Regions from separate parts of the Peribacillus sp. GL_122 genome, predicted to be linked through region 3. Evidence: a T-box and tRNA genes for the amino acid it is inferred to sense, from the RefSeq annotation. Region 3 holds a T-box; the other regions hold tRNA genes.
What was found. The T-box of region 3 lies ahead of leuS (leucine--tRNA ligase). A T-box ahead of a tRNA ligase gene usually reads a tRNA of that ligase, here a tRNA-Leu.
Positions count from the first base shown of each region.

Region 1: it encodes a tRNA-Leu, which carries the amino acid that the T-box ahead of leuS (leucine--tRNA ligase) is inferred to sense. The anticodon was not compared.
Region 2: it encodes a tRNA-Leu, which carries the amino acid that the T-box ahead of leuS (leucine--tRNA ligase) is inferred to sense. The anticodon was not compared.

Region 1 covers NZ_CM174415.1:283,740-293,931, reverse strand. Annotated here, with positions in the region: rRNA gene AC3ISB_RS01575 (23S ribosomal RNA) at 1-694, opposite strand, end outside; rRNA gene AC3ISB_RS01570 (16S ribosomal RNA) at 870-2,420, opposite strand; tRNA gene AC3ISB_RS01565 (tRNA-Gly) at 2,516-2,589, opposite strand; tRNA gene AC3ISB_RS01560 (tRNA-Pro) at 2,619-2,695, opposite strand; tRNA gene AC3ISB_RS01555 (tRNA-Arg) at 2,703-2,779, opposite strand; tRNA gene AC3ISB_RS01550 (tRNA-Leu) at 2,798-2,883, opposite strand; tRNA gene AC3ISB_RS01545 (tRNA-Leu) at 2,942-3,023, opposite strand; tRNA gene AC3ISB_RS01540 (tRNA-Lys) at 3,033-3,108, opposite strand; tRNA gene AC3ISB_RS01535 (tRNA-Gln) at 3,118-3,192, opposite strand; tRNA gene AC3ISB_RS01530 (tRNA-Asp) at 3,271-3,346, opposite strand; tRNA gene AC3ISB_RS01525 (tRNA-Glu) at 3,372-3,443, opposite strand; tRNA gene AC3ISB_RS01520 (tRNA-Ser) at 3,462-3,552, opposite strand; tRNA gene AC3ISB_RS01515 (tRNA-Asn) at 3,560-3,634, opposite strand; gene AC3ISB_RS01510 (SprT family protein) at 3,781-4,245, opposite strand; gene cmpA (cortex morphogenetic protein CmpA) at 4,329-4,448, shown strand; gene AC3ISB_RS01500 (Tex family protein) at 4,524-6,707, opposite strand; gene AC3ISB_RS01495 (PP2C family serine/threonine-protein phosphatase) at 6,800-7,411, opposite strand; gene sigB (RNA polymerase sigma factor SigB) at 7,408-8,196, opposite strand; gene rsbW (anti-sigma B factor RsbW) at 8,174-8,647, opposite strand; gene AC3ISB_RS01480 (anti-sigma factor antagonist) at 8,644-8,976, opposite strand; gene AC3ISB_RS01475 (PP2C family protein-serine/threonine phosphatase) at 9,036-10,046, opposite strand; gene AC3ISB_RS01470 (anti-sigma regulatory factor) at 10,056-10,192, opposite strand, start outside.
Region 2 covers NZ_CM174415.1:784,601-794,792, reverse strand. Annotated here, with positions in the region: gene AC3ISB_RS03850 (hypothetical protein) at 1-129, shown strand, start outside; gene glsA (glutaminase A) at 384-1,325, opposite strand; gene AC3ISB_RS03840 (hypothetical protein) at 1,822-2,025, shown strand; gene AC3ISB_RS03835 (hypothetical protein) at 2,575-2,865, shown strand; gene AC3ISB_RS03830 (hypothetical protein) at 3,012-3,329, opposite strand; gene AC3ISB_RS03825 (hypothetical protein) at 3,428-3,640, opposite strand; gene AC3ISB_RS03820 (DUF6241 domain-containing protein) at 4,289-4,831, shown strand; tRNA gene AC3ISB_RS03815 (tRNA-Leu) at 5,810-5,890, opposite strand; tRNA gene AC3ISB_RS03810 (tRNA-Cys) at 5,899-5,972, opposite strand; tRNA gene AC3ISB_RS03805 (tRNA-Gly) at 5,981-6,055, opposite strand; tRNA gene AC3ISB_RS03800 (tRNA-Gln) at 6,059-6,133, opposite strand; tRNA gene AC3ISB_RS03795 (tRNA-His) at 6,171-6,246, opposite strand; tRNA gene AC3ISB_RS03790 (tRNA-Trp) at 6,264-6,337, opposite strand; tRNA gene AC3ISB_RS03785 (tRNA-Tyr) at 6,344-6,427, opposite strand; tRNA gene AC3ISB_RS03780 (tRNA-Thr) at 6,444-6,519, opposite strand; tRNA gene AC3ISB_RS03775 (tRNA-Phe) at 6,527-6,602, opposite strand; tRNA gene AC3ISB_RS03770 (tRNA-Asp) at 6,615-6,690, opposite strand; tRNA gene AC3ISB_RS03765 (tRNA-Met) at 6,696-6,769, opposite strand; tRNA gene AC3ISB_RS03760 (tRNA-Val) at 6,874-6,949, opposite strand; tRNA gene AC3ISB_RS03755 (tRNA-Glu) at 6,965-7,039, opposite strand; tRNA gene AC3ISB_RS03750 (tRNA-Ser) at 7,050-7,141, opposite strand; tRNA gene AC3ISB_RS03745 (tRNA-Asn) at 7,147-7,221, opposite strand; rRNA gene rrf (5S ribosomal RNA) at 7,231-7,346, opposite strand; rRNA gene AC3ISB_RS03735 (23S ribosomal RNA) at 7,463-10,192, opposite strand, start outside.
Region 3 covers NZ_CM174415.1:5,112,813-5,123,004, reverse strand. Annotated here, with positions in the region: gene metK (methionine adenosyltransferase) at 1-357, shown strand, start outside; gene AC3ISB_RS24815 (hypothetical protein) at 494-769, shown strand; gene AC3ISB_RS24810 (gamma carbonic anhydrase) at 1,169-1,687, opposite strand; gene AC3ISB_RS24805 (alpha/beta hydrolase) at 1,898-2,701, shown strand; gene AC3ISB_RS24800 (hypothetical protein) at 2,772-3,167, opposite strand; gene mnmM (tRNA 5-(aminomethyl)-2-thiouridylate-methyltransferase MnmM) at 3,306-3,878, opposite strand; gene mnmL (tRNA modification radical SAM protein MnmL/YtqA) at 3,875-4,834, opposite strand; gene AC3ISB_RS24785 (SMI1/KNR4 family protein) at 5,003-5,509, shown strand; gene AC3ISB_RS24780 (DUF2524 family protein) at 5,605-5,868, shown strand; T-box leader at 6,024-6,255, shown strand; gene leuS (leucine--tRNA ligase) at 6,310-8,724, shown strand; gene AC3ISB_RS24770 (S8 family peptidase) at 9,050-10,192, shown strand, end outside.

The DNA.
Region 1 (10,192 bases), 940 kb from region 3:
CCCTATTCAGACTCGCTTTCGCTGCGGCTCCGTCTCATCAACTTAACCTCGCATGAAATCGTAACTCGCCGGTTCATTCTACAAAAGGCACGCCATTACCCATTAACGGGCTTTGACTACTTGTAGGCACACGGTTTCAGGATCTATTTCACTCCCCTTCCGGGGTGCTTTTCACCTTTCCCTCACGGTACTGGTTCACTATCGGTCACTAGGGAGTATTTAGCCTTGGGAGATGGTCCTCCCTGCTTCCGACGGGATTTCTCGTGTCCCGCCGTACTCAGGATCCACTCAGGAGGGAACGAAGTTTCAACTACAGGGTTTTTACCTTCTTCGACGGACCTTTCCAGGTCACTTCATTTACCCCGTTCCTTTGTAACTCCATGTTGAGTGTCCTACAACCCCAAGAGGCAAGCCTCTTGGTTTGGGCTAATTCCGTTTCGCTCGCCGCTACTCAGGAAATCGCGTTTGCTTTCTCTTCCTCCGGGTACTTAGATGTTTCAGTTCCCCGGGTCTGCCTTCAGTACCCTATGTATTCAGGTAAAGATACTGTTCCATTACGAACAGTGGGTTTCCCCATTCGGAAATCTCCGGATCAAAGCTTACTTACAGCTCCCCGAAGCATATCGGTGTTAGTCCCGTCCTTCATCGGCTCCTAGTGCCAAGGCATCCACCGTGCGCCCTTTCTAACTTAACCGTTAAAAAAGTCTTACAGATGCTTTGAAAAAAATTAATTGCCTTCTATCTATTATCTAGTTTTCAAGGAACAAAGCAGAAAGAATCCATCACATCGTGATGCTTCTCTTTCCTATTTGAATGAATTACTCATTCAAAACTGAACAAAACAAAAGCGCTCTCGTAATTATCCTTAGAAAGGAGGTGATCCAGCCGCACCTTCCGATACGGCTACCTTGTTACGACTTCACCCCAATCATCTGTCCCACCTTAGGCGGCTGGCTCCATGAAGGTTACCTCACCGACTTCGGGTGTTACAAACTCTCGTGGTGTGACGGGCGGTGTGTACAAGGCCCGGGAACGTATTCACCGCGGCATGCTGATCCGCGATTACTAGCGATTCCGGCTTCATGCAGGCGAGTTGCAGCCTGCAATCCGAACTGAGAATGGCTTTATGGGATTCGCTTACCTTCGCAGGTTTGCAGCCCTTTGTACCATCCATTGTAGCACGTGTGTAGCCCAGGTCATAAGGGGCATGATGATTTGACGTCATCCCCACCTTCCTCCGGTTTGTCACCGGCAGTCACCTTAGAGTGCCCAACTGAATGCTGGCAACTAAGATCAAGGGTTGCGCTCGTTGCGGGACTTAACCCAACATCTCACGACACGAGCTGACGACAACCATGCACCACCTGTCACTCTGTCCCCCGAAGGGGAAAGCCCTATCTCTAGGGTTGTCAGAGGATGTCAAGACCTGGTAAGGTTCTTCGCGTTGCTTCGAATTAAACCACATGCTCCACCGCTTGTGCGGGCCCCCGTCAATTCCTTTGAGTTTCAGCCTTGCGGCCGTACTCCCCAGGCGGAGTGCTTAATGCGTTAGCTGCAGCACTAAAGGGCGGAAACCCTCTAACACTTAGCACTCATCGTTTACGGCGTGGACTACCAGGGTATCTAATCCTGTTTGCTCCCCACGCTTTCGCGCCTCAGTGTCAGTTACAGACCAGAAAGTCGCCTTCGCCACTGGTGTTCCTCCAAATCTCTACGCATTTCACCGCTACACTTGGAATTCCACTTTCCTCTTCTGCACTCAAGTTCCCCAGTTTCCAATGACCCTCCACGGTTGAGCCGTGGGCTTTCACATCAGACTTAAGGAACCACCTGCGCGCGCTTTACGCCCAATAATTCCGGACAACGCTTGCCACCTACGTATTACCGCGGCTGCTGGCACGTAGTTAGCCGTGGCTTTCTGGTTAGGTACCGTCAAGGTACCAGCAGTTACTCTGGTACTTGTTCTTCCCTAACAACAGAACTTTACGACCCGAAGGCCTTCTTCGTTCACGCGGCGTTGCTCCGTCAGACTTTCGTCCATTGCGGAAGATTCCCTACTGCTGCCTCCCGTAGGAGTCTGGGCCGTGTCTCAGTCCCAGTGTGGCCGATCACCCTCTCAGGTCGGCTACGCATCGTCGCCTTGGTGAGCCATTACCTCACCAACTAGCTAATGCGCCGCGGGCCCATCTATAAGTGACAGCGTAAACCGTCTTTCCATCTTCTCTCATGCGAGAAAAGAACGTATCCGGTATTAGCTCCGGTTTCCCGAAGTTATCCCAGTCTTATAGGCAGGTTGCCCACGTGTTACTCACCCGTCCGCCGCTAATCTCAGGGAGCAAGCTCCCGTCGATTCGCTCGACTTGCATGTATTAGGCACGCCGCCAGCGTTCGTCCTGAGCCAGGATCAAACTCTCCGAAGAAATGTTTGACTTGCTCATTTGCTTTTTTGATAGTGTGTGCTCACTTAAAATTTAACGTTGGCGCTTTGTTTTGTTCAGTTTTCAAAGAGCAATAATGGAGCGGGTGAAGAGAATCGAACTCTCATCATCAGCTTGGAAGGCTGAGGTTTTACCACTAAACTACACCCGCATTTAATTTTGAAATATTTTAAGAAAGGATGGTCGGGAAGACAGGATTCGAACCTGCGACCCCTTGGTCCCAAACCAAGTGCTCTACCAAGCTGAGCTACTTCCCGTAAAATATGGTGCGCCCGGCGGGAGTCGAACCTACAACCTTCTGATTCGTAGTCAGATGCTCTATCCAATTGAGCTACGGGCGCTAATTTCTATGATGTTATTGGTGCGGCCGAGAGGAGTCGAACCTCCACGGGGTTTCCCCCACTAGGCCCTCAACCTAGCGCGTCTGCCATTCCGCCACGACCGCGAAAGCGACTTTGTAAGTTTAACACCTTTTCAACTTGATGTCAAGAAGAAAATATCAGTGCGGGTGAAGGGACTTGAACCCCCACGCCTTGCGGCGCCAGATCCTAAGTCTGGTGCGTCTGCCAATTCCGCCACACCCGCGAAAATAAATGGTGAGCCATGAAGGATTCGAACCTTCGACCCTCTGATTAAAAGTCAGATGCTCTACCAACTGAGCTAATGGCTCTAAATAAAATGGCTGGGCTAGAAGGGATCGAACCTTCGCATGACGGAATCAAAATCCGTTGCCTTACCGCTTGGCTATAGCCCAATAAACAATTACTAATTAACAGCCAGGATAATATTATATCACGATAATATTATTTTAGCAAGTGTTTTTTTAAAAAAATGGCGGTCCCGACGGGAATCGAACCCGCGATCTCCTGCGTGACAGGCAGGCATGTTAACCGCTACACCACGGGACCAGTATTATGATCATGTATATGAAAGTGACCCATACGGGATTCGAACCCGTGTTACCGCCGTGAAAGGGCGGTGTCTTAACCGCTTGACCAATGGGCCTTGATTAAAATATGCAACTGGCGGAGAAGGAGGGATTTGAACCCTCGCGCCGCTTACGCGACCTACACCCTTAGCAGGGGCGCCTCTTCAGCCTCTTGAGTACTTCCCCAAAAAAATGGCTCCGCAGGTAGGACTCGAACCTACGACCGTTCGGTTAACAGCCGAATGCTCTACCACTGAGCTACTGCGGAATAATGAAAATTGGGTTCCTTTTTCACGCTCAAGGACCTTAGTGTTTGTCGTTAAGACAAGTTGTTATCTTGTCGACTCTTATGATTATAAAGAGGTTACAACTTAAAGTCAAGAGTTCTTTTATGTTTTTTTATATTTTTGTTATTCACTTCTTAAACCCTTGGTAAATCAATGATCCACGACATTTACCACACACGAAACGGGTAGTGTCGATTCGTTTTTTTCTTATATATACCTGCTGACAGTTTTCACATTTATATTGAATAGTATTCATCTTTTTCTTTAATTGGTTAGATGGCAGCGGCTCGCAAAATCTTGGTGCCCCCACTTTTTTGAGTAAATGCTTAAAGTCCGCATCACGATGCTGGTACCCTTTCTTCTCGATGTGCAAATGATAATGACACAATTCATGCTTAATGATTCCAATCATTTCTTCCACACCGCGTTCATCAAGATACTTCTTATTGATTTCTATATTGTGTGAACGGAGCAAGTATCGTCCTCCTGTTGTTCGGAGACGCGGATTAAAACTGGCTTCGTGTCTAAAGGCCTTTTTAAAGTCTTTCATCGAAATTTCTTCTACTAGTTTTTGCAATTGCCGATTATCCATTTCCCCCTCCCTTTCTTTGGTAACATGACAACCCATTATAACATAGACTAATAATACAATAGGAAACTAAGGGAGGAAAAGCTATGCCTAATTGGTTCCAGAATCAAATCCGCAAAGCCTTTTATGAAAAGGATTATTATCAAGTGAAGATGTTGAATCAATGTTGGTTTTTTTATCAAAAGAAAGAAAGTCTCAGGGTATAGATTCAACTGTGCTCCAAATATAAATACATCGCTTCAAAAAAAACCCCTTCTAATATAGAAGGAGTTTATCATAGGCTAGTTTTGATCCTTTGGCTCGAGCATCGTTAAAGATACCCTTTGCTTTTTGGGGTCAACCAGTTCGACCCAAACCGTCACAACATCCCCAACGGCAACTACATCCAATGGGTGTTTTACAAACCGGTTGCTCAGCTTGGAAATATGCACCAGACCATCCTGTTTGACACCGATGTCCACAAACGCACCGAAATCCACAACATTCCTCACTGTACCTTGTAATTCCATCCCAGTTTGCAGATCCTCCATTTTTAGTACATCCTGCTTAAGCAGTGGTTTTGATAATTCATCACGAGGATCTCTTCCCGGTTTCATCAAATCATCTATGATATCTTTAATCGTAATTTCCCCAATTTCCAATTCATCGACCAAATCAGCCGGATTTAGTTTACCTAACTCTTCATTCAATGCATCACTGCCTAAATCCTCAGATGTAAATCCCATTTTCTTTAATAATTTATTCACTGCACTATAGTTCTCAGGGTGTATCGCGGTTTGATCCAAAGGTTCATCTCCATTAATGATACGTAAGAACCCTATACATTGTTCATATGTTTTGACACCAAGCCGGGGAATTTTCTTTAATTGCTTCCTGCTTGAAAACTTCCCTTCCTCTTCCCTTTTCTTCACAATATTTTGAGCAACCGATTTTGATAAACCAGCTACATATTGTAATAGAGACGATGAAGCGGTATTAACATTCACTCCTACTTGGTTAACAGCTGTTTCCACTACAAAGGTGAGGGATTCCGTTAACTTTTTCTGGGACACATCATGTTGATACTGACCTACCCCCACGGATTGGGGGTCAATTTTAACAAGTTCGGCAAGGGGATCTTGAAGCCTCCTGCCTATCGAAACTGCGCTTCTCTGTTCTACTTGAAGATCCGGAAACTCTTCACGGGCTATATCCGAGGCTGAATACACGCTTGCTCCCGCTTCATTAACAATTATATATGAAATGTTCCCTTTCACTTCTTTTATAATATCTGCGATGAATTGCTCTGATTCACGCGATGCCGTACCATTGCCGATTGCCACGATCTCAACCGAGAACCGCTGAAGTATTTCGATCGTTTTTTCACGGGCAGCATTAAGCTTCGCAGCAGGAGGATGTGGATAGATTACACTGATATCGAGTACCTTTCCGGTTTCATCGATGACAGCCAACTTACACCCAGTCCGATATGCCGGATCTAAGGCTAGGACCACTTTCCCTTTAAGCGGGGGCTGCAAGAGCAGGTTCCGGAGGTTTTCAGAGAAAATATGGATAGCTTGATCCTCAGCTTTTTCCGTCAGCTCTTTTCTGATTTCCCGTTCTACAGAAGGCATTATCAAACGTTTGAGTCCATCCTCAATCGCAGATTTAAGAACAACTTGGGCTTCAGATTTGTTGTTTTTAATGATTTTCCGTTCCAGATGACCAATGATGATTTCAGTCCGAGGATGAATGGAGATTCGTAAAACCTCTTCCTTTTCACCTCTATTCAGCGCCAACACCCGATGTGGTACGATTCTTTGAACCGGCTCCTCATATTCATAGTACATCTCGAAGATTTTTTTCTCGTCCTTCTCTTCATTTTTCACAGTTGAAACCACTTTTCCAGCTTTGAAAATTTCAGCCCTTATCCACTTCCTTAATTCTGCATCATCGGAAATATGTTCAGCTATGATATCCTGCGCTCCTGTAATAGCCTCTTCAATAGATGAAACTTCTTTTTCTGCCGATATGAATTCTGCAGCTTTTTCGCTAACCCGAGCATGCAATTGACATTCCAAAAGCCAATTAGCCAATGGTTCAAGACCCTTTTCTTTAGCGACTGTTGCTTTCGTTCTCCTTTTTTGTTTGAATGGCCTGTATAAATCCTCGACTTCCTGCAGTTTTGTCGCTTTATCGATTTGTCTTGTTAATTCTTCCGTCAATTTCCCCTGTTCACCAATCGAACGCGTAACTTCCGCTTTCCTCTGGCCAAGGTTTTCTAAATAGTTCCATCTTTCCATAATGGAACGAATCTGCACTTCATCAAGTGAACCCGTCATTTCTTTTCTATACCGCGCAATAAAGGGGACAGTATTACCCTCTTGAAGCATCTGTATGACGTTTTGGACTTGATGATTTTTCAAAGTTAGCTCATTTGATATTTGTTTAATCAATTCTTTTAATGTATCTTCTACAACGATCATTATGTTTACCTCCAACGTTTTGATCTGATATATATAGTCTAGCAAATGAGAGATGAAGTTGCGAATTCCACACAAAAAAGCTCACTTCCGAATTACGGCGAAAGTAAGCTTCCTAAAATGAAAGTTGTATCATCTGCAGTTAATGGACTGCTTTTTAATATGCTTTGGGCGTTCTTATCGATAGGGACCAGCCTTTTCAAAAAAGTTTTAGCTCCCTTAAGTTCTAAACCATCGGAATGAAGAATGAATTTTGCATTTGGTTCATATTTGTATCTCTGCGTCCTGTATTTTTGTTTCCTTCCTGATAAATACCCTGTAACAGGTAAAGGGTAAACGAGTTTATCGTCACTTGGATTATACAGGAAAAAGCGGATGTTACCAACTGAACTGTATACAAATTCATTCTTGTCATAAAAAATCTTCAAAATGGAAACGGCTGCTCCACGTTTATCGATTAAAACTTGATTGCACACTGCCATTAGTGACTCGACATCCAACTCATGATTACGTTTAACTTCCTCGATGACGGCATGGGAGGAATCGTAAGCATTTTTCCCGCTGCCCAGACCATCTGCCAGTACACAGACAAAGTATTCTTTCGTATGAAGAAAAAAGTAATCATCACCACAATAAACCATCCCGTTTTTAGACGATTGAGAGACAAGGACTTCTATTTTTTCTCCCCTCAGAATATCTTTGATCACTGAATTAACTCCGAGTTTTCAGCATTAATGGCTTCTTGAAGTTTCTTGATCGCGCGGCGTTGGAGCCTTGACACATGCATTTGGGAAATCCCAAGTTTATCGCCCGCTTCTTTCTGACTTAAATTCTCTAAATAAGTATGTTGAATGATCATCTTTTCACGGTCACTCAGCACATGCAGCACCTTTTCAAGTACAAGTCTCTGATTGACCTTTTCAAAACCTTCATCGACATTCCCGAATATATCAAGCAATGTGACAGTACCGCCATCAGAATCCGCCTCAATAGAATGATCCACGGATAAAGCTTGATAGCTTTTTCCCATTTCCATCGCCTCTAAAACTTCTTCTTCAGTCACACCTATACTATCGGCTATTTCATCTATTCTTGGTGAACGATGCAGAGTTGTAGTTAATTCCTCGACAGTCACCCTGATTTTCGGACCAAGTTCCTTAATTCTCCTTGGCACATGGACACTCCATGTTTTGTCACGCAGGAACCTTTTGATTTCGCCGATTATAGTAGGGACAGCAAATGCCTCAAAGCTCTTACCGAAAGATTCATCATATCGTCGAATGGCACCTAACAAACCAATCATGCCGACTTGGGAGATATCCTCCTGAAATGATTTCCCTTTCGCATATTTACGGGAGATTGTTTCAACCAAACTTTTATAATGGATGACTAGATTGCTCTGTGCTTCCTCATCTTGATTCTGCTGGTAAGCTCTAATCCATTCATTTACCTGTTCTCTTTGTGCCTGGTTAGGTTGAGAGTGTTTTTGCATCCATCTCCACCTGCTCTCCTTCTAAAAACTTAGTCATAAATACTGTAACCCCATCATGCTGATGAATTTTCACATCATCCATTAGAGTTTCAATAAGGTAAAGACCCAAGCCTCCTTCTCTCAAAAGTTCAACTTTTTGTCCATTTTCGTATGGACCGATTCCTTGTCGAACCTCTTCGAAATTACAGCTCTTACCACTATCAGAAACCATGACCTCCAAGCGGTCAGGATAAAGGCCGAAACTTACTTTCACTTCACCTTTTTCAGAATCCTTATATGCATGCTGTACCGCATTTGTACAAGCTTCACTTGTAGCGATTTTCAAATCCTCAATTTCATCATACGCGAATCCCATCCGGCTTCCTATCCCAGAAAGCGTTAAACGAATGACACCGATGAATTCTGGTTTTGCAGGTATTTTCATTTCGATGTAATCATATACTTGACTCATTCTAACCCACCCTCTGTACCACTTTTTATATCAATGATATCTGCAAGACCTGTTATATCAAATAAACGTCGTAACCTTTCTGATAAGCCAACTAAAGTGAATTCGCCATTATGTGCCCTTACGCTTTTAAAAGCACCGACAAACACCCCAAGTCCCGTACTATCCATATAAGAAACTTCAGTTAAATCAATAGTAATCGAAACATTATCCTGCTCCGAAATCGGAAATAGTGATTCTCTTAATTTCGGTGCAGTATATGCATCGATTTCACCTTTCAGTTTTACAATAAATTCAGAATTTAATTCATTAACATCTACAGTTATATTCATCAATGACCCACCTCTTCAAATCCTCTTCATTCCTATATCTATACCCAGCAGAAAAGATACTAAACATTTGATTTTAAAATTATTAATGTAAAATCATCCCTCAGTTGGAAGTTCTGCATTTTCTCCAATTGTTTATATATATTATTCACCATTTCCTGGGCTTGCAAATGCATATTCTTTTTAATGAAACCAATAAGTGTTTCCCTTTCTATGAACCCATCATTCGTCCGGCACTCCGTTACTCCGTCAGATAATAAAATGATCATGTCTCCATGATTCACCGTTTTTTCATATTGGCGATACCTTGTTTTTTTATCAACTCCAAGCAACAAGCCCTTTGCATCCAAATCGCTAAAAGTACCCGTTGCGGCGTCATAGTAAAAACCAGGTTCATGTCCTGCTGAAGCATAGGAAAATTGCCTGTCATGCGGATCATATAAGCCATAGAACATGGTTATGAACATGCTTGGATCCACATTATGCTCCACAACACGGTTCAAACTCTCAAGCACACTATTCGGTTCATGACGATGCTCCGGAAGACTGTCCATCGCATATTTGATCATCGACATGCACAATGCAGCAGGGATCCCTTTTCCAATGACATCTGCTATCCCTACCCCTATCCGCTCATTTTCATCTTGGACGAAGTGATAGTAATCCCCGTTCATCTGCCTAGCCGGAACACTGATCGCTCCAATTTCAAGAGCTTTGATATCAGGAATTTTCGTTTCCAAAAGAGTATGTTGAACGTTTGCCGCTATCTCGATTTCCGTTTTCAGTTCCTGCTGCTGATGTCTAAGGCTTTGATGTTCACGGTATGCAATGCCGTAGCCCATCATGACTTCTAGCAGAAAATCGAAAGAATCCAATACTTTTCCCGGTAATTCCGGGTAAAGTTCCATCAAGTTATTTTTATGCATACTGATGATTTCTTCTGGAGATATATTGTATTTGATATGTAGGCGGCTAATCTTTTGCCCTTGGTAGAGTGCCTGCTCATTTTGGTCTTTAAGATAAGTAGAAAGCGCCTCATGATACTTTTTCTCCATGTTCTCCCTAATGTCCATAGTCCCCCCCTAACGGAGCCATTTCGTAGCGATAATCTTAGTCCCTTCACCTGGTATCGATTCGATATCAAAGTCATCCATTAAACGTTTGGCTCCAGGAAGGCCTGCGCCCAGTCCCCCCGAGGTGGTATATCCATCTTCCATGA
Region 2 (10,192 bases), 1.4 Mb from region 3:
AAGGCATTGAAATTAGCTGATTTAATGACCGATATGAAAGGCCACCTTAGAAATGACATCGGGGAACATCGGAATAAAGAGGTACATGCATTATATAAAAAAGTATCTCTCCTATCCAACTTGTTATGATCACCTTAAGACCCTTGCCATATGTGCAGAGGTCCTTTTTTTGCCGTTAAAGTGAGTGATTTGTTTATTTAAGGCTTTAGACTGAACCTCACTTAATAATGCCACTGTACCAATCTGATAGGCCTTTTCCTGTAAGATCACACCAAACATAACGAAAAAGCTCTTATTACAAGCTTCATTCTCTCTCTTCTCTGACTCTCCTTAGCCAGACAACATCCGAATTAAAAATAACTCATCGCTAATGGTGTCAATGTTTAAAAATTAAACATACTTAGAGAATACTTTTTCGCCATCATTTCCAAGATTTTTATCCCGGCAACGCTGTTCCCCTTCTCATCCAGCGCTGCACCATAAATTCCAATCCCACATTTTCCGGGGACGGCCCCCATGATTCCCCCTGAAACACCGCTTTTAGCCGGAATGCCAACATTGATGGCAAATTCACCTGATGCGTTATACATGCCGCAGGTAACCATGAATGTCTTGCAAATACGGGCAATGTCCCCGGGGATGATTTGCTTTCCCGTCAACAAATCTTTCCCATTCATGGCCAGCACACAGCCTATCCTCGCCAAATCCTGGCTGTCCATTTCAATGGCACACTGCTTCGAGTACAATTCGATTAAGTCCTCCACATCCTCATTTATTACATTATGCTGCTTTAAAAAATAGCTTAACGACCTATTTAAGTCTGCTGTATTGTATTCTGACCGAGCAACATCTTCATTAAAACCAATAGTGGGATTTTGTGTCATTTCCCGGATAAAATCTAAAATACGCTTGAATCGTTCATTCACACTGTCACCTGCAATCATGTGGGTCACAGTCAATGCTCCTGCATTGATCATCGGGTTTAACGGCTTGGATGGCTTGTTTGTCTCTAACTTGGCAATCGAATTAAAAGGGTCACCAGTAGGTTCTTTACCTACATAGGAAAAGACATATTCCTCCCCTTTTTCCATTAATACAAGAGCAAGTGTCAAAACTTTCGATATGCTTTGCAGGGTCATTTTCCCACTTACATCCCCCGCACAATATCCTGTTCCGTCAGGATAGTAAATAGCAACTGATAAATTCCTAGGATTTACCTTTTCAAGAGCAGGTATATAGTCTGCCACCGTTCCCATATTTGTATATTCTTTTGCCTGATCGACCAGTTGCTGTAACTCGTCATTGGACCTGCATTGACATCCCATATTGTTCACAATTTGCCGCCCCTTAGAAAATTTGTTATTTGAAGTGTCTTAAATAGTGGTTTTATTATTTATTACCATATTTCATCGATATTATTTAAAAAATACGAAGCGGATAATAAAATAGAAGGAAGGTTAAAGGCGCTACTTTCTTCGTTTTATAGAAATCTTCAAATGCTGCTTCATCTATTATTTACTGATTTTAATTCTCCTTTGTAAGGACTTATCATACTTCCCTCCTGTCTTATCTAAAGGCACAGGCTCTGAATTATTTTCGTCGTGTTAAAGACAAAGAAAACAACTACATATGCGACAACGGTAAAGCAGTAAGACAGCTAAGCTAACGCCTTGTAAAAAATCAGGAGCAACTTCACTGTTCTTTAAAGAAGATTTAATTGAAAAAAGAAGGAATTATACGCCCTCAGAGGGAAATATAGACCATATGAATATTATTAAACTTTCATATGTATTTCACAATTGATGGAAAGTAGGAAAAGCCATGGGAAAATCGAAAAGTTTACAAGAAATCTATAACGCCAACCGTCCAGAAAATAATGAACTTTTCCGAGCGATACAACAGCATCTACAAATGAAGCATCCAGACAAACGAATGACAGCTACTAGAACATTGCAAATAATTGTGGCTGATTGTGTTTCATCTGGAGAGATGCGTAATGTGGAAGCCCGCCTACTTTACAGTTAATAAGGATCTGTTGTTTCATTAGACCTTTGAAATATTCAAACACATAAAGGATCTCATCAATGAAAGAATTTATAAAAAATCCAAAAAAATCCGGCCTAATCGTGCCACTTGTGACACTGGCTTTTTTTTGCAGCTATTTACTGGATGCTCAACCAGATACAACTTAAATAAATAAGACAACTCGATTATGAGCTGTCTTTTTTTAAGCAGGTAAAATCGGCCCATTTGTTGAATAAAGTAAATGGAATTAATATGTATCTCCTCTATCCATCTTGTTATGATCGATTCCGAGACCTAGCAATCGAGCTTGAATCAACATGTCCCATGTAATTTGGTTCGTTTCGTAAACTCAGCAACATTCATTCTTTCGCGTACTTCGTGCGCTTCGGGCAATCACTTTTGCCTTTGGAAAAGTCGCCTGTTATATACATATCTACTTTCACCTGGTGAGTTAAAATGCACAAAAGATAAAGATTGACAACACTTTTATCGTGACTCATACTAGAAGTGACTTAATGACAGAATATTAAGAATAGTGGAGGGGTAATTATGAATAAGATTTTCGTTCCTAACGCAATCGCCACTTTAACAAGTCTTTTCTATAGTTCGACTACAATGAATGAGTATCTAGCAATGAGAACCGCTCAATTCTACATTGAAGACCTGAAGTTATTGCAAGACGTGGAAGCTGTTGCCTTGGCAATTGAAAATCAAAATGCTTTCGCTTTAATGTCTAAATTTAAATTATTTGATTATAAGGCTGCTGAAGAAATTGAAATCGCACTATCCTCTTCTGGCTATACGGAAGCAGAGCTAAGTGCTATGAATATTGAAATCTAAAATCATTGACCAATCTGTTAATGGAACGAATGGTAGAGTTAATACTCTTTGATCCATTCGTTTTATTATTAATCGTAAGATCAAACGTACTCTATACTATTCTGATAAAATAATTATTTAATGGATAATATAAAGCGTGAATGACGTCACACTATTCGGTTGTATTCGTAAGATTCATATTCAACGTGTTCACCGCTTGAACGTTTGTAAGTTATTGTTTTCCTATGTAGCTTAGAATGGACGGATATTGAAAATGATAGAATATCCCCCTCCCGAACACTAGTATTTAGAAATACAATAATAAGAATAAACAATAATAAGACGCCGCCCGCGTGGGAAGCGTCTTTTTCTTTTGTTTGTTCTGCATTATTAAAAATATCAAATAAGTATAAGGGAAGCCCATATACCTCTTGGGTTTCTCCTATTATTATAAAAAAATCAACATTAACATTTAACACAGCCATAAAAAACTCCCTTCCAAGTCGACTATTATGAACATCATGCCTTGTCCACTTTTTTTACAGTCTACCTGAAAAGGGTAACATCAAGTCGAAGTCAGACATTACCTAGGTCGGAAAAATATAACAGCATTTTCAGCCTGAGCGTTTACAAACCCATTCCTAACCATACATAATACAACATCACTTATAGGAGCACCTACCCGTAGGAACTTTCTACACGGGGATGCGCTTCCGATTATTTCAATTTTAGCAATATTCTCAAAGTTTTCTTCATCTCTTACTATAATGACTACATCTGGACGCTTATTACTCATACAACCACCTCCTTTTGATGTCATAAATTAAATTATTCAGATGTACATGAAGTTGTCGCGGCTTTTTATTAATAAATTTCTAGGAAATAATTATCATTTTAAAGCAATGGGAGAGTCGCTAGATTCTTATCGAATAAACTTCACCGCGAGGTTGCCACGGAGATCAATCGGCAGCTTTGTTCCGCTAACAGGTAACGTTAGTTCAAACAACCGCCCTTTCAGTGGGCGTTTTTTCTAGGGCGAAAATCAAAACATTCTGATTTAACATAGCCTAAATAAAAACGCACGACTAAAAATCCGTGAAGACACGAAAAAACGGCTTTCCAATTAAGGAAAACCGCTTTATATCGTCGTTCTAAGATACCGGTGGCCGGGGTCGAACCGGCACTCCAATAGAAGAAAGGCGACCAATTTGCGGTCTTCTTCTACTTACACGGACGTATCGCCAATGCGCCTGTTCATATAGTCAACAGTAGTCTCAGGATACTCTGTATTGGTTTCCAATAAAAAATTTTATATCCATATGGTTACTTAATAGTTTAAGATTATTTGTTAATATTTTATGTTATTATCATAATGGTTAGCTTATCCATAAAAGGATGTAACTGAAATGAGTGATAATCGAACTATGACTCGGAGGAACTTATAATGAATAAATTTAGATGGTCAATGGTTGGACTTATAGTAGCTGCAGCAGCTATTTCAGTAATAATAACAATCAATCAGAACGCTAAAAATTATGAAGCAAAGCAAGAAGATACGGCTCCTGTTTTGGAGACAACGGAAGTGGAATACGAGACAACTGAAGAAGAAGATACGGAAGTAGAAACAATAAAAAATGAAAAAATTCTATATGAACTAGGTCTTGGCCCATCTTCAAAAAGAGAAGACGTTATGAAAACAATGCACAGTATGACTCATCAAAAAGTAGTTTCTGAAGAAAAATGGTACAACCTTGAAATGAATTCTGAAAACATCAATGCAGTCTATGAATTCATTAATGATAGCGAAGTTATTGACTATAAAAGTGAATTGCTAAGAATCGTAGGAAACTGGAAAGAAGGAAACTTCGACAATATAGTGGAAGATCACAATTACCTTTGGGGAGAACAAAATGGAAATGTCGGTAAAGCTACTGGAACTCTTACTCCTGAAGAAGAAGCCCAATTTATTAAAGCAAACTTTGAATAGTCATTACAAATCGAGCCCCTATTGTTTATATTAATATAAACAATAGGGGCTATTTCCGCTGACCCCCGAAGTGAAAATTTGATTCGCGGATTTATAATTCAGCAGATTCAGAGATATTCGCCCCCTGCCTTGGGGTAAATCGGTCATACCCCGGCTGCCACTCCCGATACACACGCATATGTCTTCGTTGGCACACGAATTGCTTTATTATTTTATTCATTTCGTTGTATGAAGCACGCAATTCTAGTTAACATAATAGACATTCGAGGCAGTCGATATGCAACACAAACCGCGTCATAACAACGTTTGTGCACAACGGATTATTATCGAATATACACTTATGTAAACATCGTTGATTTAACGCGATTTATACTACGCTAATAAGGGCGATGTACCCCGCTATACTGCATAATGCTGTCGGCCATTCCGTGTATAGGACACTGCATAAACGGTAAGCTGAGCCCCGGAGTTTCAGACGCCTATACCCACGAGGAGCACCGTGCAGGTGAAACGCCCCTCAGCCCTGGTATACGCCCTGTATTCGGAATACTTCGGAATGATCCCGTATCTTATCCTTTTAATACTCTCGGTAACAATTATTGACCGCCTTTGCTATGTCTAATTTAATCGTGTAATGCGTCGAAATGACGAAAGCTCATTCCGGTAGTATTTTATCGTATGTTCACGGATATTCCTTATTTCCCCATCCTTCAAAAACAACGCCAGTGCGTCGTCGAAGTCAAGGAAATCTGACCGCATGCTCCCACGCAGCTTCGAAATATCTTCCGTTGCTAAATCGTTATTACTCTTTTCCTTGCCAATTTTCGCCACTCCAGTACGGTTAATTACCCGATACAGCGCGTACGATTCGCCGCGTACGACTTTTACCTACAAAATCGTGCGCATACAACGAAAAAACGGCGACCTACCATTGCGGGTAGATTGCCGTCAAATCGACGTTTATATTAACGTATGTGATACCGGTGGCCGGGGTCGAACCGGCACTCCAGAGGAACACGATTTTGAGTCGTGCGCGTCTGCCAATTCCGCCACACCGGCATGTATGTTGGAGGCGGCAACCGGAATCGAACCGGTGGTAAAGGTTTTGCAGACCTCTGCCTTACCGCTTGGCTATGCCGCCAACGTTTTTGGAGCGAAAGACGGGATTCGAACCCGCGACCCCAACCTTGGCAAGGTTGTATTCTACCACTGAACTACTTTCGCATATGGCTGGGCTAGAAGGGATCGAACCTTCGCATGACGGAATCAAAATCCGTTGCCTTACCGCTTGGCTATAGCCCATTAACGTTGTATTCATTATATCACATTTATTGAAAAATGGGGCGACTGATGGGAATCGAACCCACGAATGCCTGAACCACAATCAGGTGCGTTAACCACTTCGCCACAACCGCCATTATAAGATTGAAATTGGCAGGGGTAGTAGGACTCGAACCCACACTGGAGGTTTTGGAGACCTCTGTTCTACCTTTAAACTATACCCCTATAAGATGGTGGAGGGGGGCAGATTCGAACTGCCGAACCCTAAGGAGCGGATTTACAGTCCGCCGCGTTTAGCCACTTCGCTACCCCTCCGCATATGGATGAAACATGGTGCCGGCAAGAGGACTTGAACCCCCAACCTACTGATTACAAGTCAGTTGCTCTACCAGTTGAGCTACACCGGCACTACAATGGTGGCTCAGGACGGAATCGAACCGCCGACACAAGGATTTTCAGTCCTTTGCTCTACCGACTGAGCTACTGAGCCAAACAATGAAAATGGCGGTCCCGACGGGAATCGAACCCGCGATCTCCTGCGTGACAGGCAGGCATGTTAACCGCTACACCACGGGACCATAGATTGCGGGGACAGGATTTGAACCTGCGACCTTCGGGTTATGAGCCCGACGAGCTACCGGACTGCTCCACCCCGCGACGTTAATAATGTTGCTATTAGGAATCAAGTTTTCGTGTTTAGCGTTTCAATAGGATGGATAATCAAACCCATTATGTAGAAACAACTTGTTCTTATTGAAAAATGGTGGAGGATGACGGGATCGAACCGCCGACCCTCTGCTTGTAAGGCAGATGCTCTCCCAGCTGAGCTAATCCTCCAATATGTTGTCTTAATGGTGACCCGTACGGGATTCGAACCCGTGTTACCGCCGTGAAAGGGCGGTGTCTTAACCGCTTGACCAACGGGCCAGGTATAAAATGGCGGAGAGCAAGGGATTTGAACCCTTGAGACAGGGTTACCCGTCTACACGATTTCCAATCGTGCTCCTTCGGCCACTCGGACAGCTCTCCAATAATGGCTCCGCAGGTAGGACTCGAACCTACGACCGTTCGGTTAACAGCCGAATGCTCTACCACTGAGCTACTGCGGAACAATATAAGCTTGGCGACGTCCTACTCTCACAGGGGGAAACCCCCAACTACCATCGGCGCTGAAGAGCTTAACTGCCGTGTTCGGAATGGGAACGGGTGTGACCTCTTCGCTATCGTCACCAAACATTGTTAGCATTTTCAAGACATATATTAGTATAACATCTTTTTGAGAAAATGCAAGAAGAAATTTTCATTCCTTCAAAACTAGATAATAAGAAGGTATTTCATTTTTTTAAAGCGTTGGTTAAGTCCTCGATCTATTAGTATCAGTCAGCTCCACATGTCGCCACGCTTCCACCTCTGACCTATCAACCTGATCATCTTTCAGGGATCTTACTAGCTTGCGCCATGGGAAATCTCATCTTGAGGGGGGCTTCATGCTTAGATGCTTTCAGCACTTATCCCGTCCGCACGTAGCTACCCAGCTATGCCTTTGGCAAGACAACTGGTACACCAGCGGTGCGTCCATCCCGGTCCTCTCGTACTAAGGACAGCTCCTCTCAAATTTCCTGCGCCCGCGACGGATAGGGACCGAACTGTCTCACGACGTTCTGAACCCAGCTCGCGTACCGCTTTAATGGGCGAACAGCCCAACCCTTGGGACCGACTACAGCCCCAGGATGCGATGAGCCGACATCGAGGTGCCAAACCTCCCCGTCGATGTGGACTCTTGGGGGAGATAAGCCTGTTATCCCCGGGGTAGCTTTTATCCGTTGAGCGATGGCCCTTCCATGCGGAACCACCGGATCACTAAGCCCGACTTTCGTCCCTGCTCGACTTGTAGGTCTCGCAGTCAAGCTCCCTTGTGCCTTTACACTCTACGAATGATTTCCAACCATTCTGAGGGAACCTTTGGGCGCCTCCGTTACTCTTTAGGAGGCGACCGCCCCAGTCAAACTGCCCACCTGACACTGTCTCCCACCCCGATAAGGGGCGCGGGTTAGAATTTCAATACAGCCAGGGTAGTATCCCACCAACGCCTCCACCGAAGCTAGCGCTCCGGCTTCTCAGGCTCCTACCTATCCTGTACAAGCTGTACCAAAATTCAATATCAGGCTGCAGTAAAGCTCCACGGGGTCTTTCCGTCCTGTCGCGGGTAACCTGCATCTTCACAGGTACTATAATTTCACCGAGTCTCTCGTTGAGACAGTGCCCAGATCGTTACACCTTTCGTGCGGGTCGGAACTTACCCGACAAGGAATTTCGCTACCTTAGGACCGTTATAGTTACGGCCGCCGTTTACTGGGGCTTCGGTTCAAAGCTTCGCTTGCGCTAACCTCTCCCCTTAACCTTCCAGCACCGGGCAGGTGTCAGCCCCTATACTTCGCCTTGCGGCTTCGCAGAGACCTGTGTTTTTGCTAAACAGTCGCCTGGGCCTATTCACTGCGGCTTTTCTGGGCTATTCACCCTAAAAAGCACCCCTTCTCCCGAAGTTACGGGGTCATTTTGCCGAGTTCCTTAACGAGAGTTCTCTCGCACACCTTAGGATTCTCTCCTCGCCTACCTGTGTCGGTTTGCGGTACGGGCACCTTACATCTCACTAGAGGCTTTTCTTGGCAGCGTGGAATCAGGAACTTCGGTACTATATTTCCCTCGCCATCACAGCTCCGCCTTAATGGAAACGGGATTTGCCTCGTTTCCGGCCTAACTGCTTGGACGCGCATATCCAACAGCGCGCTTACCCTATCCTTCTGCGTCCCCCCATCGTTCAAACGATGTATAGGTGGTACAGGAATATCAACCTGTTGTCCATCGCCTACGCCTTTCGGCCTCGGCTTAGGTCCCGACTAACCCTGAGCGGACGAGCCTTCCTCAGGAAACCTTAGGCATTCGGTGGAAGGGATTCTCACCCTTCTTTCGCTACTCATACCGGCATTCTCACTTCTAAGCGCTCCACCAGTCCTTCCGGTCTGACTTCAACGCCCTTAGAACGCTCTCCTACCATCGACACCTAATGGTGTCAATCCACAGCTTCGGTGATACGTTTAGCCCCGGTACATTTTCGGCGCGGAGTCACTCGACCAGTGAGCTATTACGCACTCTTTAAATGGTGGCTGCTTCTAAGCCAACATCCTGGTTGTCTAAGCAACTCCACATCCTTTTCCACTTAACGTATACTTTGGGACCTTAGCTGGTGGTCTGGGCTGTTTCCCTTTCGACTACGGATCTTATCACTCGCAGTCTGACTCCCAAGAATAAGTATTTGGCATTCGGAGTTTGACTGAATTCGGTAACCCGTTGGGGGCCCCTAGTCCAATCAGTGCTCTACCTCCAATACTCTCATCTTGAGGCTAGCCCTAAAGCTATTTCGGAGAGAACCAGCTATCTCCAGGTTCGATTGGAATTTCTCCGCTACCCACACCTCATCCCCGCACTTTTCAACGTGCGTGGGTTCGGGCCTCCATTCAGTGTTACCTGAACTTCACCCTGGACATGGGTAGATCACCTGGTTTCGGGTCTACGACCTCATACTCATTCGCCCTATTCAGACTCGCTTTCGCTGCGGCTCCGTCTCATCAACTTAACCTCGCATGAAATCGTAACTCGCCGGTTCATTCTACAAAAGGCACGCCATTACCCATTAACGGGCTTTGACTACTTGTAGGCACACGGTTTCAGGATCTATTTCACTCCCCTTCCGGGGTGCTTTTCACCTTTCCCTCACGGTACTGGTTCACTATCGGTCACTAGGGAGTATTTAGCCTTGGGAGATGGTCCTCCCTGCTTCCGACGGGATTTCTCGTGTCCCGCCGTACTCAGGATCCACTCAGGAGGGAACGAAGTTTCAACTACAGGGTTTTTACCTTCTTCGACGGACCTTTCCAGGTCGCTTCATTTACCCCGTTCCTTTGTAACTCCATGTTGAGTGTCCTACAACCCCAAGAGGCAAGCCTCTTGGTTTGGGCTAATTCCGTTTCGCTCGCCGCTACTCAGGAAATCGCGTTTGCTTTCTCTTCCTCCGGGTACTTA
Region 3 (10,192 bases):
AAGGATGCTACTAAAGTTGACCGTTCTGCTGCATACGCTGCTCGTTACGTTGCGAAAAACATCGTGGCAGCCGGCCTTGCCGACAAAGCTGAAGTTCAATTGGCATACGCAATTGGTGTGGCAGAGCCAGTATCTATCTCAATTGATACGTTCGGAACTGGTACAGTTAGCGAAGAAGTCCTTGTTGACCTAGTTCGCGCTAACTTCGACCTTCGTCCAGCAGGTATCATCAAAATGCTTGACCTTCGTCGCCCGATCTACAAACAAACAGCTGCCTACGGACACTTTGGCCGTACAGATGTAGATCTTCCATGGGAACGCACGGACAAAGCAGAAACATTAAAAGCACAAGCGTAATCCATAAAAAAGGTGTCCCGCAATTAGCGGGGCACCTTTTTTATGGATTGATTTTGCCTTCTCGGGAATAATTCAAGAAATCCCAAAGAAATTCAACTTACGTGCAATACGCCGTGAGTAAGGGGCGTTTACAAGTTTGTTTGGGTCAACTACGAGTGAGTTAGAGCGGTTTACTCGTGAGTTTGTAACGTTTACTCGTGAATTAGAGCGTTTTACTGAGTTAGAGCGGTATACTCGTGAATTAGAGCCATTTACTCGTGAATTAGAGCGGTATACTCGTGATTTTGTAGCAATTACTCGTGAATTAGAGCGGTATACTCGTGAGTTAGAGCGGTTTACTCGTGAGTTTGTAGCAATTACTCGTGAATTAGAGCGGTTTACTCGTGAGTTTGAAGCTTTACTCGTGAATTAGAGCCATTTACTCGTGAGTTAGAGCGGTTTACTCGTGAGTTTGTAGCAATTACTCGTGAATTAGAGCGGTTTACTGAATTAGAGCGTTTTACTCGTGAATTAGAGCGGTTTACTCGTGAGTTAGAGCAGTTTACTCGTGAGTTTGTAGCAATTACTCGTGAGTTAGAGCGTTTTACTCGTGAAATTGAGCGGTATACTCGTGAGTTTGAAGCTTTACTCGTGAATTAGAGCCGTTTACTGAATTAGAGCGGTTTACTCGTGAATTAGAGCGGTTTACTCGTGAGTTTGTAGCAATTACTCGTGAATTAGAGCGGTTTACTCGTGAGTTAGAGCGGTTTACTCGTGAGTTAGAGTAGTTTACTCGTGAGTTTCAGTACAATACTCGTAACTTTCAGTCAATTCATTTTATTCGTTCGGCCGTTTTATAGTATTGGCCTTTTTCGGCGTATTCACGTACGATGCGTTCCATATCCTGGCGATCTTCTTCGTTGATTTCGCGAATGACTTTAGCTGGACGTCCGAATGCCAACATGTTCGGTGGTATGACTTTACCTTGGGGAACGAGACTGCCGGCACCGATGAAGGCCCCTTCGCCGATTTCGGCTTCATCTAGTACGATCGATCCCATGCCAATCAAAGCTCCTTTGCGGATTTTACAGCTATGTAAAATGACCTGATGGCCAATGGTTACTTCATCCTCGATGATCAATGGATTATTTGGGCTTTGGTGCAGGATGCTGTTATCCTGTATACTGACCTTTTTCCCAATGATGGTTGGGGATACATCACCGCGAATGACGGAATTGAACCAAATGGATGTTTCGTCGCCGATTTTGACGTCACCTGTCACGACAGCATTTTCAGCAATATAAGCGCTTTCAGCGATTTCAGGTTCTTTGCCTTTATACGGATAAATAATCATTTTCAATCATTTCCTTTCCGAAGTGAATGTTTTTATGTATTATTTTAATATACCGTATGCAAATACACTTGGCTATTTATAATAGCAATGTACAACTTGTTAGATTTCTTTTTTGTCGAAAATCACGAATATGGTTATAATTTATATATATTATTTTGACTATCATGGATCGTATACATCAAGTGAAAAGTGAAAGGGGGATTTCGTATGTGGAAATGGGAGACAGAAGGAGACGCAAAGGGCGTCATTGTCATCATTCATGGGGCAATGGAACATCACGGACGTTATAAGTGGGTAACACAAATGTGGCTTTCAGCTGGATACCATGTCGTCATGGGCGACCTTCCTGGGCAGGGTATGACAACTCGCGCCTATCGGGGACATATCGATTCCTTTGATGAGTATTTGGACGAAGTGAAAAGCTGGATAGAAGAGGCTTACGAATATTCGTTGCCGGTCTTTTTACTTGGACACAGCATGGGCGGTTTGATTTCGATACGCCTTCTTCAGGAAGAGGAATGGGACATTGCAGGGGTGATTCTTTCATCTCCATGCTTGGGCCTCGTGACGAAGCCGCGGAAGTTCCTTACAACCATCTCGCATGGTTTGAACATCGTGATGCCTATGTTCAGGGTAGATTCCGGATTGACACCTGAAATGGCGACGAGGAGTGCGGAAGTTCGTGAATCCGATAGAAACGATACATTATATATCACAAAGGTTTCGATTCGCTGGTATCGGGAGCTTGCACAGGCCATGAAGGATGCTTTTGAAGAGATTCCTGAATTTCAGGATGTGCCGCTTTTGGTCATGCAGGGCGGAGATGACCGAATCGTGAATAAGAAGGCGGTTCGTGAGTGGTTTAATTATAACTTGGCCAGTGAAAAGCAATATAAGGAATGGCCGAAGCTTTATCATGAAATCTTCAATGAACCAGAGCGTGATGATGTATTTCAATATGCGCTGAGTTTTGTTGAAAACCGTTTAAAGATATTAGGGTATGTCGTTTGATCAGTACATACTGTCACGATAAATGAAAAAGCTGCCGAAGTTAGATCTCGGCAGCTTGTTTTTATTTGGTTCAGCCTGCGTTTTTAAGCATTTCGTTCGATTTGATGACCGGTGCCCAGAAAGTAACCGGATACATAAATTGGTTTAAATGTGTAAGTTCTTTTTTATTGGATAATGCGGTCGATAGAAGATAAATGGATTTGAAGGTCAAGTCATTGGCGAATAGGTCCAAAAGCGTCGCTTTCATATTCATGATTGCTTCATGGTTTTGGGTGGAAATCATTAAATCGAGCTGTGGCAGGAACTTATCAAAATGATGATCGAATTGTTTGAGGTCCTCCATGGTTTTTTGTTTTTCTGTCAACGAGTTAAGCGAGCTGACAAAATTCCCGTATTGCTCACTTGAATCCCTTTTGATTTTTTCAGTCAGTATATCCGTCAGTATTGAAGTAGGCAAATGTTCCATCTTCTGCACCCTCTTATCTATTTTCTATCATTATAATCATTATAGACGAAAAATTCAAAAAGTTATGATTGGTAATTCTGCTGCCTGCGTGTTGGGGTTGAAAAAACACCGTTCGTATTGAACGGTGTCAAAAGTCTTTCATCTCTTTTCAATCGCGACAATGAATGGCGGATTGTTTGCTTGGTTGATGAACCCGTATTTCAGGATATGGGCTTTCTGTTGAGGGAAGTTCTCTACATAATCCATCAATGCATCCCGTTCTTCCGATCCCCCCGGATGACCATGGTAAATGACGAGGATGATGATGCCTTCAGGCGCCAGCAGTTCGAACAGCTGTTCAATGGCTGATATCGTCGTATCGGCTTGGGTGATGATTGATTTGTCTCCGCCAGGAAGGTAGCCTAGGTTGAAAATGGCACCTGTGATCTTTCCGGAATGTTCTTTCCTGATGTATTTGCTTATATGTTCATGCCCATCGTGAATGAGGGTGCAGCGCTCTTGTAAATTCTCCGCGTTCAGTTTCGCCGCTGTGGTTTGGATCGCTTCTTTCTGAATATCAAAACTATAGACATGTCCGTTTACACCTGTAAGCCCTGCAAGAAAGGCCGTATCAAAACCGTTGCCCATCGTGCCATCTATGGTTATATCCCCGGGGCGGACCGCTTTTTCCAGCAGAATCCTGGCGAATGGCAAAACTCGATCAAGCTTCATGATTGTACCTCCGTGTGATGATTTTTTCCCTGCCAGCTATTGCGGCGTTTCAATTCGGCGTCAATGGCATTCAAGACATCCCATTTATTAACGCTCCACATTGGACCGATCATCAAATCGATCGGACCGTCACCCGTAATGCGGTGAACGATCATTTCTGGAGGGATTATTTCGAGCTGGTCACATACCAGGCTGACATAATCGTCACGGTCAAGAAACTCGAGCAGGCCTTTTTCATATTGTTTGACCATCGGTGTTCCTTTTAATAGATGAAGTAAATGGATTTTTATCCCCTGCACATCGAGTTTGGCAACTTCACGGGCTGTTTCCATCATCATGCCGTAATCTTCCTGAGGAAGGCCATTGATGATATGGGAGCATATGCGGATGCCATGTTTGCGCAGTTTATCGACGCCTTCTTTGTAGCAATCGAAGTCATGGGCACGGTTGATCATCGTTGCGGTCTTTTCATGAACCGTCTGGAGACCAAGCTCCACCCAAAGGTAGGTGCGTTCGTTCAATTCCGCTAAATACTCGACTACATCATCTGGAAGGCAATCCGGGCGTGTTGCGATCGAGAGTCCGACGACACCTTCCTGGGTCAATACACTTTCATATTTCTCGCGAAGCTCTGCCACGGGTGCATGCGTATTCGTGAACGCTTGGAAATAGGCCATATATTTTCCATCTTTCCATTTATGATGCATCCGTTCGCTGATCTTCTTAAACTGGACGTCGAGGGGTTCAACCCTGTTGCCCGCAAAGTCACCAGAGCCTGAGGCACTGCAGAAGGTACAGCCGCCATGTGCGACGGTCCCATCACGGTTCGGACAGTCAAAACCGCCATCCAGGGCAACTTTAAAGACCTTATGTCCAAAATGTTCCCTCAGGTGGTAATTCCATGTATGATATCGTTTGTTATCCGTTGCATATATAAACGGGTTTGCTTGATTCAAATCAGCAACCTCCTAAATAAAATAAAGCGCAACATATATTATACAACATTCTCGCAGCTAGGTCTTTTTTTGAAAAATAAGCGTATACTGTATACTTGAAGGCTAAACATTTTGCTGCTATTTCCAGTATATCTTTGAATGACTATATCCAATCGGGAGCTGATGGACATGACCGGTCAAGTTGAAGAAGCAATTAATCAAATGAAAAAGAAATTAGCCGAAAATAATCAGGTGATCGAAGTAAATGAAGATGGGTTCATATACAAAGCCACTTGCACCTTCAATTCACCTGCTTCGGATGAACAAATTCATTCCTTTGAAAAGAAAACCGGACTGCTTCTGCCCGAGGATTATAAGGAGTTTTTAAAAATAACCAATGGATGCCGTCTGTTCGATAATGTGGAATCGGGTGGGGAAAATGATTTATACAGTCTGGATGATATTATTAATTACACATATGAAAATTCCTACGAGGGATGCTATAAAGTGGCCTGCATTTATCAAGATAATATCGTCATCGATGGGGAAGCCGTCGCTAAAGGCGATAAGGAGTATTTAATGGTAAAAGGCCATATCGATGATTTTGAAGAAGGCGAGAAACTCCATATGGGCTTTGCCGAATGGATCGAGCGGTTCATTTCACATCAAGGGGAAAAGTTTTGGGATAAAGGATGATTGCTCAAAAAAAATGATAATCCACTCGTTAATTGCTCAAACTAATGAAGATGATTCCGAATCATCCAAATGAGACGCGAAGGAGAGGGTTTGTAATGGCAACCAGACAATCCGTCGATCATTTTTTAGAGCAATGTGAAGGAGCTCTCCATTTTGCAGAGTATGAATTTAACGAAGCCTCACGGCAGGAGCATTATGATGATGAACAATTTCAAAATTCGCAGAGGTATATCGAAGAGGCATTGACGGATATGGAACGATTATACAACAGCGCTAATGCCCAACAACGGGATATGCTTACTCGGATGCAGCAGCAGTTGAATGAATTGAGGAATGAAATGATTTTACTGCGACATTAAAGGGAAGCAAGGGAGCTATGAATGAATAGCTCCCTTTTTTTGCACAATTTTTCTTGAATTCGCATATATAATGAAAAACCTGTCGATAATGTTTATGTACGGCTATTGCAATTATCGGTGAAATTGACTAGAATGAAATAAAATGCAATATTCTCATAAAGACTATGATGAGGAATAGTAGCGGTTTAAACCAGTAAAGAGAGTTGACGGGTGGTGCAAGTCAACCTGGGATGGTCGTGAACTCGCCTTGGAGTCCCGGGTGTGAAGGTGAAAAGTAATGCCTGGCGTTTCAATCCATGTTACGGATGTTTTAAGCTGGGCGGATTTTAGCTATCGCCAATGTGGGTGGTACCGCGGGAAGATATACATAATCCTCTCGTCCCTATTTTGGGATGAGGGGTTTTTTATTGTTTTTTTATACGGAAATTAGGAGGAAATCATATGAGTTTTGACCATAGAAGCATAGAAACGAAATGGCAAAAGTATTGGGAAGGCAATAAGACATTCAAAACGGGTGAAGAAAGCGGCAAACGCAAATTCTACGCCCTGGATATGTTCCCGTATCCTTCAGGGGCCGGTCTTCATGTAGGGCACCCGGAAGGTTATACGGCAAGCGATATCCTGGCACGGATGAAACGGGCGCAGGGGTATAATGTATTGCACCCGATCGGCTGGGACGCTTTTGGACTTCCTGCAGAGCAATATGCGATCGATACGGGAAATGATCCGGCTGAATTCACGGAGCACAACATCAACACGTTCCGTCGCCAAATCAAAGCCCTTGGTTTTTCTTATGACTGGGATCGCGAAATAAACACGACAGATCCCGACTATTACAAATGGACGCAATGGATCTTCTTGAAATTATATGAAAAGGGCCTTGCATATATTGATGAAGTGGCCGTTAACTGGTGTCCGGCACTTGGCACGGTATTGGCTAACGAAGAAGTCATCGATGGGAAAAGTGAGCGTGGGGGCCATCCGGTCGAGCGCCGTCCGATGAAACAGTGGATGCTTCGTATCACGGCGTATGCAGACCGCTTAATCGACGATCTGAATGATGTGGATTGGCCGGAAAACATCAAGGATATGCAGCGTAACTGGATTGGCCGTTCCGAGGGAGCAGAGGTTACATTCAATATCGATGGCTTCGATGAAACATTCACGGTGTTCACGACCCGTCCGGATACGTTATTCGGTGCAACATATGCCGTATTGGCACCTGAACATCAGTTTGTCGATAAAATTACGTCAGCTGATCAAAGGGCGGCAGTTGAGGCCTATTTAGATGAAGTGAAACATAAAAGCGACTTGGAAAGAACAGACTTGGCAAAGGATAAATCAGGCGTGTTCACGGGGGCTTATGCCATTAACCCGGTAAACGGCGAAAAAATGCCGATCTGGATTGCCGATTACGTGTTGATCAGCTACGGAACAGGAGCAATCATGGCCGTTCCTGCCCATGATGAGCGTGATTATGAATTTGCAGTCAAGTTCGACTTGCCAATCAAGGAAGTCGTAGCTGGCGGAGACGTGACAAGTGAAGCATATACAGGCGATGGACTTCATGTGAATTCGGAATTCCTTGATGGATTGAATAAAGAAGAAGCCATTACGACCATGATCAAATGGCTGGAAGAAAAAGAAATCGGAACGAAGAAAATAACATACCGCCTTCGCGATTGGTTATTCAGCCGTCAGCGTTACTGGGGTGAACCGATTCCAATCATCCATTGGGAAGACGGCACGATGTCTCCAGTGAAGGAAGAAGATCTTCCGCTGATTTTACCGAAAGCTACGGACATCAAGCCTTCAGGTACAGGCGAATCACCACTTGCGAACATATCGGAATGGGTGAATGTAACGGATGAAAACGGACGAAAAGGGCGCCGTGAGACAAACACGATGCCACAGTGGGCAGGCAGCAGCTGGTACTTCCTGCGTTATATCGATCCGGACAACAAGGAAGCACTTGCAGATCCTGAAAAATTAAAAGAATGGATGCCGGTCGACATTTATATCGGCGGCGCAGAGCATGCGGTGCTTCACTTGCTTTACGCTCGTTTCTGGCATAAATTCCTGTATGATATCGGTGTCGTGCCAACGAAGGAACCATTCCAAAACCTATTCAACCAAGGAATGATCCTTGGCGAGAATAATGAAAAAATGAGTAAATCCAAAGGGAATGTAGTGAACCCGGATGATATCGTTGAAAGCCATGGTGCCGATACACTTCGCATGTACGAAATGTTCATGGGGCCATTGGATGCTTCGATTGCCTGGTCCACAAACGGATTGGACGGTTCTCGCAGATTCCTTGACCGTATCTGGCGTTTATTGGTCAACGATGACGGTACGATCACAGATAAGATGACAGAAACGGATGACACGGGCAAGCTCGAAAAAGTCTATCATCAAACTGTTAAAAAAGTGACCGAGAACTATGAGGAATTGAAATTCAATACGGCGATTTCACAATTGATGGTATTCATTAATGATGCTTATAAAGCGGATTCGCTTCCTAAAGTATATGTCGAAGGCTTCGTAAAACTGCTTGCACCAGTTGCACCGCACATCGCCGAGGAAATTTGGTCTAAACTGGACCATTCCGAAAGCATCACATACGGAACATGGCCGGCTTTCGACGAAGCGAAGTTAGTGGATAACGAAGTCGAAATCGTCATCCAAATCAACGGAAAAGTCAAAGCGAAATTAATGGTTCCGACTGACACTACGAAAGAAAAACTGGAAGAAATCGCGATGGGTGATGATTCCATCAAAGAACAAATCGATGGGAAAACCATTCGTAAAGTGATTGCCGTACCAGGCAAATTAGTCAATATCGTCGCAAACTAAATAAAAATGATTGCAAGCTGTCCCGCATATTTTTACTGCTGGGGCAGCTTTTTTTCGCAGTCATTGGCCGGCCATAGGAAATAGGTCATGTTAGGATTTTCACCGATTTGAATCTATCGGATGTTGGCAACGACTATCGTCATGAGATGACCATCGGAACTCAAATATCTTGCTTAATTGGTACATGTGAATCATTTTTCGGCTTGATGGACAAATAAATCAAGCATTTGACATAAAAAAGGGAAAAAATTGGTTGATAAAATTTTACAGTGTGATAGTTTGGTATAGTACTGTTATTTTTTAACCAATTATTGGAGGGGAAACCGTGAAATTTAAGAATGTGAGTCGAATTACGGCGTATGTACTAATTTTTGCACTGATTTTCAGCTTGATGGTACCGCTAAATTCTCAAGCTGCACCTGCAACACCCATTGAAAATGTAAAAACGATCAAAAATGGGGACACTCTGGACGGAAAGTTTGAAAAACCGGATGTTCAATGGTATCAAATCAGTCCCACAACAGAAGAAATACAAAAGTTCTCCCATATTGAGTTCGAAGTCAATTCGGACAAAATCTTGAATATCTCCGTATATCAAGATAAAGAAAAAGCAGAAAAAGATGAGAGCAATTATATTGTCTCTTCTTATCCTGATGAAAAAGCTGTAATCGATTTCCCATATGCTTGGGAAGGCACATATTATGTTAAAGTTGAATATTTCGGCGATACGGATGATGAGGGAAATCCGATCCCGGATGCGGAAAATGTAGCTGAATACTCCATCAATGCGCATTCAGTAACATTGCCGCCATCTGCCGGGGACGAAGGGGAGGATCTCGAATCATGCCCGGTTGAAGTGAGTGTAAACGATAAGAAAACGGGAGAATCCATGTTGAAAACACTCCGCGTGTTTAGAGATGAGGTTCTCACGAAGTCGCCTGAGGGACGTACCCTTTCCTCTTTATACTATAAAGCTTCGCCATTCCTGGCTCTTCATCTTGCCGGGAATAAAACGGCAAGGGAAGCCGTTTATAATCACTTAGTCGAGGTTAAGCCCCTTATTGAGGATCTTAATGAAAATGGAGCAAGCAGTACGGCAGTCATTAGCAACAAGCAGCAAGAAGCGATTAAGGCCTTATTCAAAAAGTCGACAGACGTCGCTCCAGCCGGATTGAAAAAGGATATGGAAGCCATTGCAAAGAAAGTCAATCTTGATAAGCTTGCAGGTGAAAGAATCGTCGATATCGCAAGCAAAGCGGGAATCGAACTTCCGGCTTCGAAAAATGTAAAGAACAAATATATCGTCAAACTTAAACCAGGGAAGTCATTAAGCGCTGTCCAATCCAAGGTAAGTGGAAAAGGATATGGAACATTATCGGCACCTAAGCAACAAGAGGTTCTGTATGATGATATGTATGTAGTAGAGTTAAAGAACCAAGCTAAAATGAGCACAGCAGCACTATCCGGT